Regions from separate parts of the Nonomuraea sp. NPDC002799 genome, predicted to be linked through region 1. Evidence: riboswitches for the same ligand, from Rfam matches in the RefSeq annotation. Region 1 holds a riboswitch; the other holds the start of a gene.

Region 1 (5,563 bases):
GCCTTCCCTTCAAGTGGTACAACCTTATGGTACCACTTGAAGGCCGCTCAGCATTCGATGACGTTGACCGCGAGCCCGCCGCGCGACGTCTCCTTGTACTTGTCGAGCATGTCCGCTCCCGTGACCCGCATCGTCTTGATGGCCTTGTCGAGCGCCACGAAGTGCCGGCCGTCGCCGCGCAGGGCGATGCGGGCGGCGGTGATCGCCTTGTTGGAGGCGACCGCGTTCCGTTCGATGCACGGGATCTGGACCAGGCCGCCGATCGGGTCGCAGGTCAGGCCCAGGTTGTGCTCGATGCCGATCTCGGCGGCGTTCTCGACCTGCTCGGGGGTGCCGCCCATGACCTCGGTGAGGCCCGCCGAGGCCATGGAGCAGGCGGAGCCCACCTCGCCCTGGCAGCCGACCTCGGCGCCTGAGATCGAGGCGCCCTCCTTGAACAGCACGCCGATCGCGCCGGCCGTGAGGAGGAAGCGGACGACGCCCTCGTCGTCCGCGTGCGGGACGAAGCGGGTGTAGTACGTCAGGACGGCCGGGACGATGCCGGCCGCGCCGTTGGTGGGGGCGGTGACGATGCGGCCCCCGGCGGCGTTCTCCTCGTTGACGGCCAGCGCGAAGAGCGCCACCCAGTCCATGGCCTGCAACGGGTCCTTCTCGGCCGACTCCGACTGCAGACGGCGGTGGAGCTGGTTGGCGCGGCGCTTGACCTTGAGGCCGCCGGGCAGGACGCCTTCCTTGGCGATGCCGCGGCGGATGCAGTCGGACATGACCTGCCACAGGTGCAGGAGGTCCGTGCGGATCTCCGCCTCGGTGCGGCCGAAGGCCCGCTCGTTCTCCATCATGACGGCGGAGATGGACAGGCCCGTGTTGGAGCAGTGCTTGAGTAGCTCTTCGCCGGTGGTGAAGGGGAAGGGCAGCACGGTGTCGTCCGCCTTGATCCGGTCGGCGCCGGTGGCGTTCTCGTCCACGACGAAGCCGCCGCCGACCGAGAAGTACACCTTCTCCCGCAAGGTCGCGCCGGAGGCGGAGGTGGCGGTGAAGCGCATGCCGTTGGGGTGCTCGGGGAGGGAGATCTTGCGTTCGAAGATCAGGTCCTCGCCGATGACGAAGGGGATCTCGTGGGTGCCGTAGAGCTGGACGGTGCCCGACTCGCGCATGACGGCCAGGCGCGCCTCGATGGAGTCCACGTCGACCAGCTCGGGCTTGTCGCCCGACAGGCCCAGCAGGACGGCCTTGTCGCTGCCGTGGCCCTTGCCGGTCAGGCCGAGGGAGCCGTACAGGATGGTCTCGACGCGGGCGACCTGCCCGAGCAGCCCGTCGTCGTGCAGGCCACGCGCGAACTTGTGCGCGGCCGCCATCGGGCCGCCCGTGTGGGAGCTCGACGGGCCGATGCCGATCTTGAAGAGATCGAAGACGCTGATCGCCATTGATGTGCGCCCTTCATGAAGGGCCGGGGCCCGGTGCGGGCCCCGGCGATGGGGTCAGGACTCGCCTGAGGTGAGCGCCGTGTATTCCTCGGCGGACAGCAGCTCCTCGGGCTCGCCCTCGGTGCGCACCCTGAACATCCAGCCCTCCCCGTACGGGTCGCTGTTGGCCAGTCCCGGGTCGTCCACGATGGCCTGGTTGACCTCGACGATCTCGCCGCCGACGGGAGTGTAGATCTCGTTCACGGACTTGGTGGACTCCACCTCGCCGATGGAGTCGCCTGCCTCGACGGTCGCGCCCACCTCGGGGAGCTGCACGAAGACGACGTCGCCAAGGGCCTCGGCGGCGAACGCCGTGATGCCGACGGTCACGGTCAAGCCGTCATCGAGCCCGGCAACCCATTCGTGCTCTTTGGTGTAGCTCAGGTCGTCAGGGATTTTGCTCACTTGTTCCTCCTGTAAAAGGGCAGCTCAACCAGGTCCATAGGTTCATGGCTGCCCCTGATGTCCACGGCCAGGCCTGTTTCGGCCCCGGTGTCGACGTAGGCCATCGCGATGGGCCTGCCCAGGGTCTGGGAGGGCGCACCACTGGTGACCTCGCCGACGACGACGCCGTCCTTGGTGACCGGGTAACCGTGGCGCGGCACCCGGCGAGTGCGCGCGACCAGCCCGACGAGGCGGCGTCGCGGCGCGTCGTCCTTGACCGCCTCGAGTGCCGACCTGCCGACGAAGTCGCCCGGCTTGTCGAATTTCACCACTCTGCCCAGCCCCGCGTCGAACGGGGTCAGCTCCGCGCCCAGCTCGTTGCCGTACAGCGGCATGCCGGCTTCGAGCCTGAGCGTGTCGCGGCTGGACAGGCCCGCCGGCTTCAGCCCGTACGGGGCGCCGGCCGCCGTGAGGGCGTGCCAGAGCGGCACGGCGTCCGCGTTCGCGACGAAGAGTTCGAAGCCGTCCTCGCCGGTGTAGCCGGTGCGGGCGATGAGCGCCTGCCGCCCGTCCACCCGCGCGGGCAGGCCGGCGTAGTACTTGAGCCCGGCCAGGTCGGCGTCGGTGAGCGTGGCGAGGATCTCCTGGGAGCGAGGTCCCTGAACGGCGATCAGCGCGTACTGGTCGGAGCGATCATCGACCACCACGTCGAACGACTTAGAGCGGCTTTTCAGCTCATTTCCGACTTTTTCGTAGTTTGAGGCGTTCGCCACGACCATGAACTCCTCGTCCCCGAGCCGGTAGACGATGAGGTCGTCGAGCACCCCGCCGCGCTCGTTGACGATCATGGTGTATCTGGCCCGGCCGGGCGTCAGCGCCGACAGGTGCCCGACCAGCGCGTAGTCGAGGGCCGCCGCGGCCTGCGGCCCGGTCAGGAAGATCTCGCCCATGTGCGAGAGGTCGAACAGCCCGGCCGCCTCGCGGACGGCCTTGTGCTCCGCGGACTCGCTTCCGTACCGGAGCGGCATGAGCCAGCCCGCGAAGTCGGTGAGCGTGGCGCCGAGACTCTCGTGAACGTCGCGTAGCGGTGTCGGTCGGGACATTAGTCGCACCTCAGGACAGGATCGGATGCCAGCATCCTCCCCCTCTGTCGTCGATGCCTGAGAGCTTCGCCCGAGTTTTGCCGGACTTTCACCTTCGGCGAGGCCGCGCGGGCCTGCTTTCCAGAGTCACCTAAGCCGTGCGGTCCTTTGCCTTGAGAGGTTCGCGGGGAGGGCTTGCTCCTTCAGGGACCCTGCCTGGCTGCCAGGGTGCTCTCCCGCACGGTTTCGCCGGTGATGTCCGACCAGCCTAGTGCCGTCACGGGGTTGTTGTCGCGCTCTGATCGTTCACTTCTGGGGCACCGACGGCCAAAGGGCATGAAACGTCAGCAGGCGGCCACCAGAGCCTCGAAGAGCTTGCCGTCCTGGCCCGCCTCCGGATGCCACTGCACCGCGATGGCGAAAGGCCTGGCGTCCAGCTCGACCGCCTCGATCGTGCCGTCCCCGGTGGTGGCGCTCACCGTGAGGCCCGGCGCGAGGCGGTCGACGGCCTGGTGGTGATAGTGCGGGACCACCACGGGGTCCGTGCCCAGCACCTTGGACAGGCGGGTGCCGGGGACGGGGGTGACGGGCAGCTCGCCGAAGCGGCCGGGGGCCGGGCCGTGGCCCGTGTGCCCGACGACGTCGGGCAGGTGCTGGTGGAGGCTGCCGCCGAGGGCCACGTTGAGCACCTGGAGGCCACGGCAGACGCCCAGATAGGGGAGATCGGCGTCGAGCGCTGCGGCCAGCAGGGCGAACTCGGCTTCGTCACGAAATTTCCGGACATAGCCGGTGTGCTCTTGTGAGTCCTCGCCGTACCGCGCCGGGTCGATGTCGCCCCCGCCGGCCAGGATGAGCCCGTCCAGCCGCCCCACCACCCGCGCGGGCTCGCCGGCCGGCGGCAACACGACGGGCTGGCCGCCCGCACGCACCACCTGCTCCACGTACATGTACGGCAGCAGCGCGGCCTTCGTGTCCGCCCACACCGTGAACGTGGCCGGCTCGACGTAGGACGTGATGCCGATGACGGGACGCTGCACGATCGATGCCCCCTAGAGCGGCGTGACGTAGGCGCCGGAGATGCCCCCGTCGACCAGGAACTGGCTGCCCGTGATGAACGAGGAGTCGTCGCTGGCCAGGAACGCCACCGCCGCCGCGATCTCCGAGGCCTCGGCGAAGCGGCCCAGCGGGATGTGCACCAGCCGTCGTTGCGCCCGCTCGGGATCCTTGGCGAACAGCTCGCGCAGCAGCGGCGTGTTCACCGGCCCCGGGCACAGGGCGTTGACCCGGATGCCCTCCTTGGCGAACTGCACGCCCAGCTCACGCGACATCGCCAGCACTCCGCCCTTGGAGGCGGTGTAGGAGATCTGCGAGGTCGCCGAGCCCATGACGGCCACGAACGAGGCGGTGTTGATGATCGAGCCCTTGCCCTGGCGCCGCATGTAGGGGATGGCATGCTTGCAGCACAGATAGACGCTGGTCAGGTTGACCTCCTGGACCCGCTTCCAGGCGTCGAGGCCGGTCTCCAGGATCGAGTCGTCCTCGGGCGGCGAGATCCCGGCGTTGTTGAAGGCCACGTCCACGCTGCCGTAGGCGTCGAAGGCCGCCTGGTACATGCGGACGACGTCGTCCTCGCTGGTCACGTCGGCCTTGACGAAGAGGCCGCCGGCCTCGCTCGCGGCCTTGACGCCCGCCTCCTCGTCGATGTCCACGCAGACCACTTTGGCGCCCTCGTCGGCGAACCTGCGCGCCGTGGCCAGCCCGATCCCGCTGCCCGCGCCGGTGACGACGGTCACCCGATCCTGCAAACGCTGCACTGACTCACTCCCAGGAGATGAAGACGTTCTTGGTCTCGGTGAACGCCGCCAGGGCGTCCGGGCCGAGCTCCCTGCCGAGGCCGGACTGCTTGAAGCCGCCGAACGGGGTCCAGTAACGCACGGACGAGTGCGAGTTCACCGACAGCGCGCCGGCCTCGACCGCCCGGGCCACGCGGAGCGCCCGCCCGACGTCGCGGGTCCAGATGGAGCCGCTGAGGCCGTAGGGGGTGTCGTTGGCGATCCGCACGGCCTGCGCCTCGTCCTCGAACGGCACCACCGACACCACCGGCCCGAAGATCTCCTCGGTGAACGCGCGGTCGGTGACCTCCGGGGTCAGCACGGTCGGCGGGAACCAGTAACCCTTGCCCTGAGGGCAGGCCGTCTGCAGGTAAGGGGTGCCCGTGACGAAGCCGCGCACGCGGTCGAGGTGCTCGGCGCTGATCAGCGGGCCCATCTCGGTGCTCTCGTCGAGGGGGTCGCCGACCTTGACCCCGCGTACGGCCACCGCCAGGCGCTCCAGGAACTCGTCGTACACCTCGGCCTGGACGAGGATCCTGGACCGGGCGCAGCAGTCCTGGCCCGAGTTGTCGAAGACGGCATAGGGCGCAGTTTTCGCCGCTTTTTCCAGATCCGAGTCCGCAAAGACGATATTTGCGGACTTGCCGCCCAGCTCCAGCGTGACACGCTTGATCTGGTCCGCCGCCTTGGCGGCGATCTCCTTGCCCACCTCGGTCGACCCGGTGAACACGATCTTGGCCACGCCGGGATGCTCGACCAGCCGGGCCCCCGCGACCTCCCCTGCTCCAGGCAGCACCTGGAG
Region 2 (5,563 bases), on a different contig from region 1:
GCCCTGCGAGCCCGCGTTCGGCTGGATCGAGACGGCGTCGTAGCCGGTCACCTCGGCCAGCCAGCCCTCCAGCGTGCCGATCAGCTCCTGGTAGCCCCGGCTCTGGTCGTCGGGCGCGTAGGGGTGGATCGCGGCGAACTCGGGCCAGGTGATCGGCTCCATCTCGGTGGTCGCGTTCAGCTTCATGGTGCAGGAGCCGAGCGGGATCATCGAACGGTCGAGCGCGATGTCCTTGTCCTGCAGCTTGCGCAGGTAACGCAGCATCGCGGTCTCGGAGCGGTGGCCGTGGAAGACCGGATGGGTCAGGTAGTCGCTCTCGCGCGCCAGGGAGCCCGGCAGCGCGTCGGCGTCCAGGGCCACGTCGGGGCGGTCGACGCCGAACGCCGCCCACACCTTGACGACCTCGGCGGCACCGGTCTTCTCGTCGCAGGAGATCGAGACGTGGTCGGCGTCGACCTGCCAGAGGTTGACGCCCCGCTCGGCGGCGGCGGCCAGCACGGCGGCGGCCCGGCCGGGCACGCGGGCCAGGACGGTGTCGAAGAACTCCTCGTGCACGACCTCCACGCCCCCCTCGCGCAGCCCGGCGGCCAGGGCCACGGCGTGGCGGTGCGCCCGGTGGGCGATGCGGCGCAGGCCCTCGGGGCCGTGGTAGACGGCGTACATGCCGGCGATGACGGCGAGCAGCACCTGGGCGGTGCAGATGTTGCTGGTGGCCTTCTCGCGGCGGATGTGCTGCTCGCGGGTCTGCAGGGCCAGGCGGTAGGCGGGGTCGCCGTCGGCGTCCACCGACACGCCCACCAGGCGGCCGGGGAGCTGGCGCTGGAGCCCCTCGCGGACGGACATGTAGGCGGCGTGCGGCCCGCCGAACCCGAACGGCACCCCGAAGCGCTGCGAGGAGCCGATCGCGATGTCGGCGCCCAGCTCGCCGGGGGCGGTCACGAGCGTCAGGGCCAGCAGGTCGGCGGCGGCCACGACGAGCGTGCCCGCCTCGTGCGCGGCGGCGGCCACGGCGCGGAAGTCGCGCAGCCGCCCGGAGGCGCCGGGGTACTGGACGAGCACGCCGAAGCACTCGGGCAGCTCGCCGTCGAGCTCCCGCTCCACCAGCGTGATGCCGAGCGGCTCGGCCCTCGTGGCGAGCACGGCCTTGGTCTGGGGCAGCGCGTCGGCGTCGACCACGAACACGTCGCTCTTGGACTTGCCCGCGCGGCGGGCCAGCGTCATCGCCTCGGCGGCGGCCGTGGCCTCGTCCAGCAGGGAGGCGCCGGCGACCGGCAGGCCGGTCAGGTCGCAGACGACGGTCTGGAAGTTCAGCAGCGCCTCAAGGCGGCCCTGCGAGATCTCCGGCTGGTACGGGGTGTAGGCGGTGTACCAGCCCGGGTTCTCCAGCAGGCTGCGGCGGATGACGGCGGGCGTGACCGTGTCGTAGTAGCCCAGTCCGATCATCGAGGTGAGCACCCGGTTGCGGCCGGCCAGGGCGCGCAGCTCCGCGATGGTCTCGGCCTCGCCGATCGCGGCGGGCAGTTTGAGCCGGTCCTTGGCCCTGATGGCCTCCGGAACGGCCACCGCCACCAGGTCCGCGACGGATTCGAACCCGACGGCCTCGAGCATGCGCTGCTGCTCGGGCTCGGATGGGCCGATGTGCCGGGACGAGAACGGCGGAGCAGACAGATCGGTCATGGGCAATGCCTCCCGAGGCTATGGAGACCGGCGCCAGGGCGCGGGCGAATGCCGGATCTCCCCCTCTGTCCCTGCGGGCGTCACCGCGACCTGAGAGCTTCACCCCCGGACAGGGGCTTGCACCGTCGGTGAGACGCGCCTGGCGGGCGCACCTGCTTTCCAGAGTTGCCTCACCCGAGCGGTACGGGATGCCTGAGAGATTCCGGGGAGGGTTGCTCCTTCGGCGCCCCAGGACCCAGGGGCCCAGGGACTCTCCCGCACGGGGTCATCAGCCTTGCTGTCCCAGATTACTACGGTATGCCCCATGGACCGCGTGCAGAGGCCCCCTAGAGGGGGGCCTTAGGGGGATTCACCCGATGCGCCGCGCCCGGCGCCGCTGGGCCAGCTCGTCAGCGGGATGGTCGGCCGGGACGGTGTCCTCGACCGCCGCGCGTTCCCCCGGCAGCTCCGCGAGGGAGCCCTCGACCTCGCGCCAGACTCGGCCGAGGGCGATGCCGAACACGCCCTGACCTCCCTGAAGCAGATCGATGACCTCGTCGGCCGACGTGCATTCGTAAACACTGACACCGTCGCTCATGAGCGTGATCTGCGCGAGGTCGGCGACCCCGCGGTCACGCAGGTGCTGCACGGCCGTGCGGATCTGCTGCAGCGACACCCCGGTGTCGAGGAGCCGCTTGACGACCTTGAGGACCAGGATGTCGCGGAAGCAGTAGAGCCGCTGGGAGCCCGAGCCGTGCGCGGCTCTTATCGTGGGCTCCACCAGGCCCGTGCGCGCCCAGTAGTCGAGCTGCCTGTAGGTGATGCCGGCCGCCGCGCAGGCGGTCGGCCCGCGGTATCCGATGTCGCCTGGCAACGCCGCAGGCTGCTCGTCGAAGAGCAGACCCTGCTCTCCGGCACGCTGCCGCGCGCTCTCACGCCGCACCGGATCTTCCTGGCCGGCCGTCTTTCCCTCGCCGCTGCTGACCGCCACGCGGACCTCCGGCTTTCTCTCATCCCGTGGCCTGATCTGGGGGTTCGTAAAGGGCGACCACGGGTTTCACTTGCACCGTAGGACCGTGACCATGCTCAGTCAACGATCCGGCTCGGCGCGTCGTGAAGCGTAAATGCACTGAAATACCTACCCCGCCCTGCCAAAGTCCTCGGGGGTGATCGTGTCAAGGAACTCCCTGAACTTCTCCACCTCGTCCTCCTGGTCGTCCGGGATGACCACGCCGGCCTCCTGGACCACCTCCTCGCTGGCGAAAATCCGTGCTCCGGTGCGCAAGGCGAGCGCGATCGAGTCGGAAGGCCGCGCGCTCACCTCCACCCCGTTGGAGAAAACCAGGTCGGCGAAGAAGATGCCGTCACGCAGCGCCACGATGTTGACCGCCCGCAGGCCCACGCCCAGAGCGCTCAGCACATCCCGGAAAAGGTCATGGGTGAGCGGCCTCGGCGGCGGCTCCTCAGCCTGAGCGAGCGCGATGGCCGTGGCCTCCGTCATGCCGATCCATATAGGCAGGAACCGCTCCCCGTGTGCCTCCTTGAGCAAGACGATCGGCTGATTTGTGGGCATCTCAACGCGAACGCCCACGACCTCCATCTGCAACACGGGCTGCTCCGTATTCCTGACCGGTCACCCGGCACAGCTATTGGCTCGTCGCTTCTCTGCTGACTGCTTATTCAACGTAACACCCGGGGGGCCTGGAATGTGCCCCCGGCTCTCAGCCTGCTACGGCCTCAGCGCCCGAGGACCGAACGGACACCCGTACGCACAAGGGATGCGTGCAGGTCGAGCAGAAGAGCGGACAGCTCCCTGGCGACCTCGTCGGCCTCGCCGATGGCTCCGGGGGCGCGCCGCTTGAGTATCGGCGCCACGGCCTGCTCCACGAGTCCGCACTCGCGCTCGGCCGCCGCCCTGACCGAGCGCAGGTGCCTGGCGTGCAGGCCGAAACGGGCCAGGGCCCCGACGGTGCGCGCCACCTTGAGTGCCTCCTCGTCGTAACGCCGGGCGACCGGCGTCAGCAGACCGTAGTCCTCCAGGTCGTCGAGGGTCTCCTCGTCGATCCCCGCCGCCTCGATCAGCTCGGCCCTGCTGAGCCTGAGCTCCTGCTTCTGCTGCACCGGACGCGGCAGGCCGAAGCTCTCGGCCATCCTGTCCTTGATCACCCGCAGCGGCAGGTAGTGGTCGCGCTGCTCGGTGAGGATGAAGCGCAACTGCTCGACGTGCAGATGGGTGAACTTGCGGTAGCCGGAGGGGCTGCGCTCGGGCTCGATCAGGCCCTCACCCTCCAAGAAGCGGATCTTGGAGATGGTCACATCGGGGAACTCGCCCTGCAGCAGCGCGAGCACCTCCCCGATGCTCATGTGCGAGCGGGCCGCCTGAGAGCTCATGCCGCCCGCTCCGCGAGCCGCCCGAGCGCGAACCCGGCCGTCTCGACGGGTCGCCTGCTCATGCGGCCTCCTCCACCGGCCGCGTGAACGCGCACGAGGCCGCCTCTCCTGGTCGCTCGCTCCGCCCCGCTCATGCGCCGGCGTTGGCCCGCATCAGGAAGACGAGGCGGAACTTGCCGATCTGCACCTCGTCTCCGGAGTGCAGGGGAACCTCCTCGATCCGCTCCCTGTTGACGTAGGTGCCGTTGAGGCTGCCCACGTCGCGCACGGAGAACTGACCGCCGCGGTGGCGGTAGAACTCGACGTGGCGGCGGGAGACCGTGATGTCGTCGAGGAAGATGTCGCTCTCCGGATGGCGCCCGGTCGTGGTGAGCTCCTTGTCGAGCCGGAACCGGCTCCCCTGGTTGGGCCCCCTGGTCACGGTGAGCAACGCCGTGCCGGGCGGGAGCTGCTCGACGAGCGCCCGCTCGGCGAGCAGCATGTCGCCTGTCTCAGCCTCGTACGCCTCGATTCCCGCTACGGAGATCGTCGACGTGGTGTCCCCGGAGACCTCGAGTCTGGTCAGCGGTGACCCACAGCGGGAACAGAAACGGGCATCCTCGGGGTTGGCGTGCCCGCACTGCGTGCAGTAGACGCTCGGCATCGATCGGCTCGGCCTCCTACCGCGAAGACGCGGCGACGGTGCTCTGGGACGCGCCTCGCTCCGCTTTTTCAAGTTTGCGAATGCCGCAACTTACGCTGATCAGCGGCAAAGGTCAAGGCGGGGCGCTGCACTGTGGATTGGACGCAGACAAAGTTACCGCCGCTTCCGCCCCGTGGTCCATGCCGCCGCGCGTTTCTACATTACGATCTTGCGGCACTGCTCGCGCACATCCTGGGCAACCTCTTTCTCCGGGGGCCGCGGTGACGCGGTGTGACGGGATCAACCGGCGGCCTGCTCCACGATGCGCGCCCACCGTTCGAGCAGCGCCTGGGCGCCGTCCACGTCGGCGGCCTCGGCCCACAGGTCGGTGGCGGGCTCGGCGGCGGCCGGCAGGACCAGCACCCAGCTCCCGTCGTCGTAGGCCATCCGCACGCCGTCGGTGGTGTCGATGCGATGACCGGCCGGCTCGGCCTCGGCCGACTCGATGACCGAGCGCATGACGGCGCCCTTGGCCGCCCACGGGGTCGGCACCGTCCGCTTGAGCAGCTTCACCTCGGGGATGCGGGCGTCGATCTGGCTGAGCGACAGGCGGGTGCGGGCGACCAGGCCGAGCAGGCGCATGAACGCGGCCAGCCCGTCGATGGCCGGGCCGAACTCCGGGACGACGAAACCGCCGCGCCCGTCGGCGGCGAAGACCATGTGGGGGCCGGCCGCGGCCGAGGTGAGGGCGTCCAGCGCGGTGGAGGTCCACTGCACCTGGACGCCGTGGAAGCGGCAGACCTGCTCGGCCACCCGGGTGGTGGTGACGGGCAGGGCCACCTGCCCGCCCCGGCGTTCGGCGGCGACGAGGTCGAGCACGACGAGCAGGGCGCG

The links. Region 1 has a riboswitch for glycine ahead of gcvT (glycine cleavage system aminomethyltransferase GcvT). Riboswitches for the same ligand answer to the same signal wherever they lie in the genome.
Region 2: it holds a riboswitch for glycine, as region 1 does, so the genes downstream of both, gcvP (aminomethyl-transferring glycine dehydrogenase) here and gcvT (glycine cleavage system aminomethyltransferase GcvT) in region 1, are expected to answer to the same signal.

Annotation. Positions count from the first base shown of each region.
Region 1 is NZ_JBSFVA010000029.1:62,281-67,843, forward strand. It holds gene ACWD0F_RS37810 (L-serine ammonia-lyase) at 48-1,424, opposite strand; gene gcvH (glycine cleavage system protein GcvH) at 1,479-1,868, opposite strand; gene gcvT (glycine cleavage system aminomethyltransferase GcvT) at 1,865-2,950, opposite strand; glycine riboswitch at 3,081-3,178, opposite strand; gene ACWD0F_RS37825 (gamma-glutamyl-gamma-aminobutyrate hydrolase family protein) at 3,274-3,966, opposite strand; gene ACWD0F_RS37830 (3-oxoacyl-ACP reductase) at 3,979-4,743, opposite strand; gene ACWD0F_RS37835 (aldehyde dehydrogenase family protein) at 4,748-5,563, opposite strand, start outside.
Region 2 is NZ_JBSFVA010000076.1:1,002-6,564, forward strand. It holds gene gcvP (aminomethyl-transferring glycine dehydrogenase) at 1-1,677, opposite strand, end outside; glycine riboswitch at 1,847-1,945, opposite strand; gene ACWD0F_RS50515 (MerR family transcriptional regulator) at 2,027-2,647, opposite strand; gene ACWD0F_RS50520 (bifunctional nuclease family protein) at 2,795-3,265, opposite strand; gene ftsR (transcriptional regulator FtsR) at 3,394-4,047, opposite strand; gene ACWD0F_RS50530 (FHA domain-containing protein) at 4,178-4,690, opposite strand; gene ACWD0F_RS50535 (sugar phosphate nucleotidyltransferase) at 4,970-5,563, opposite strand, start outside.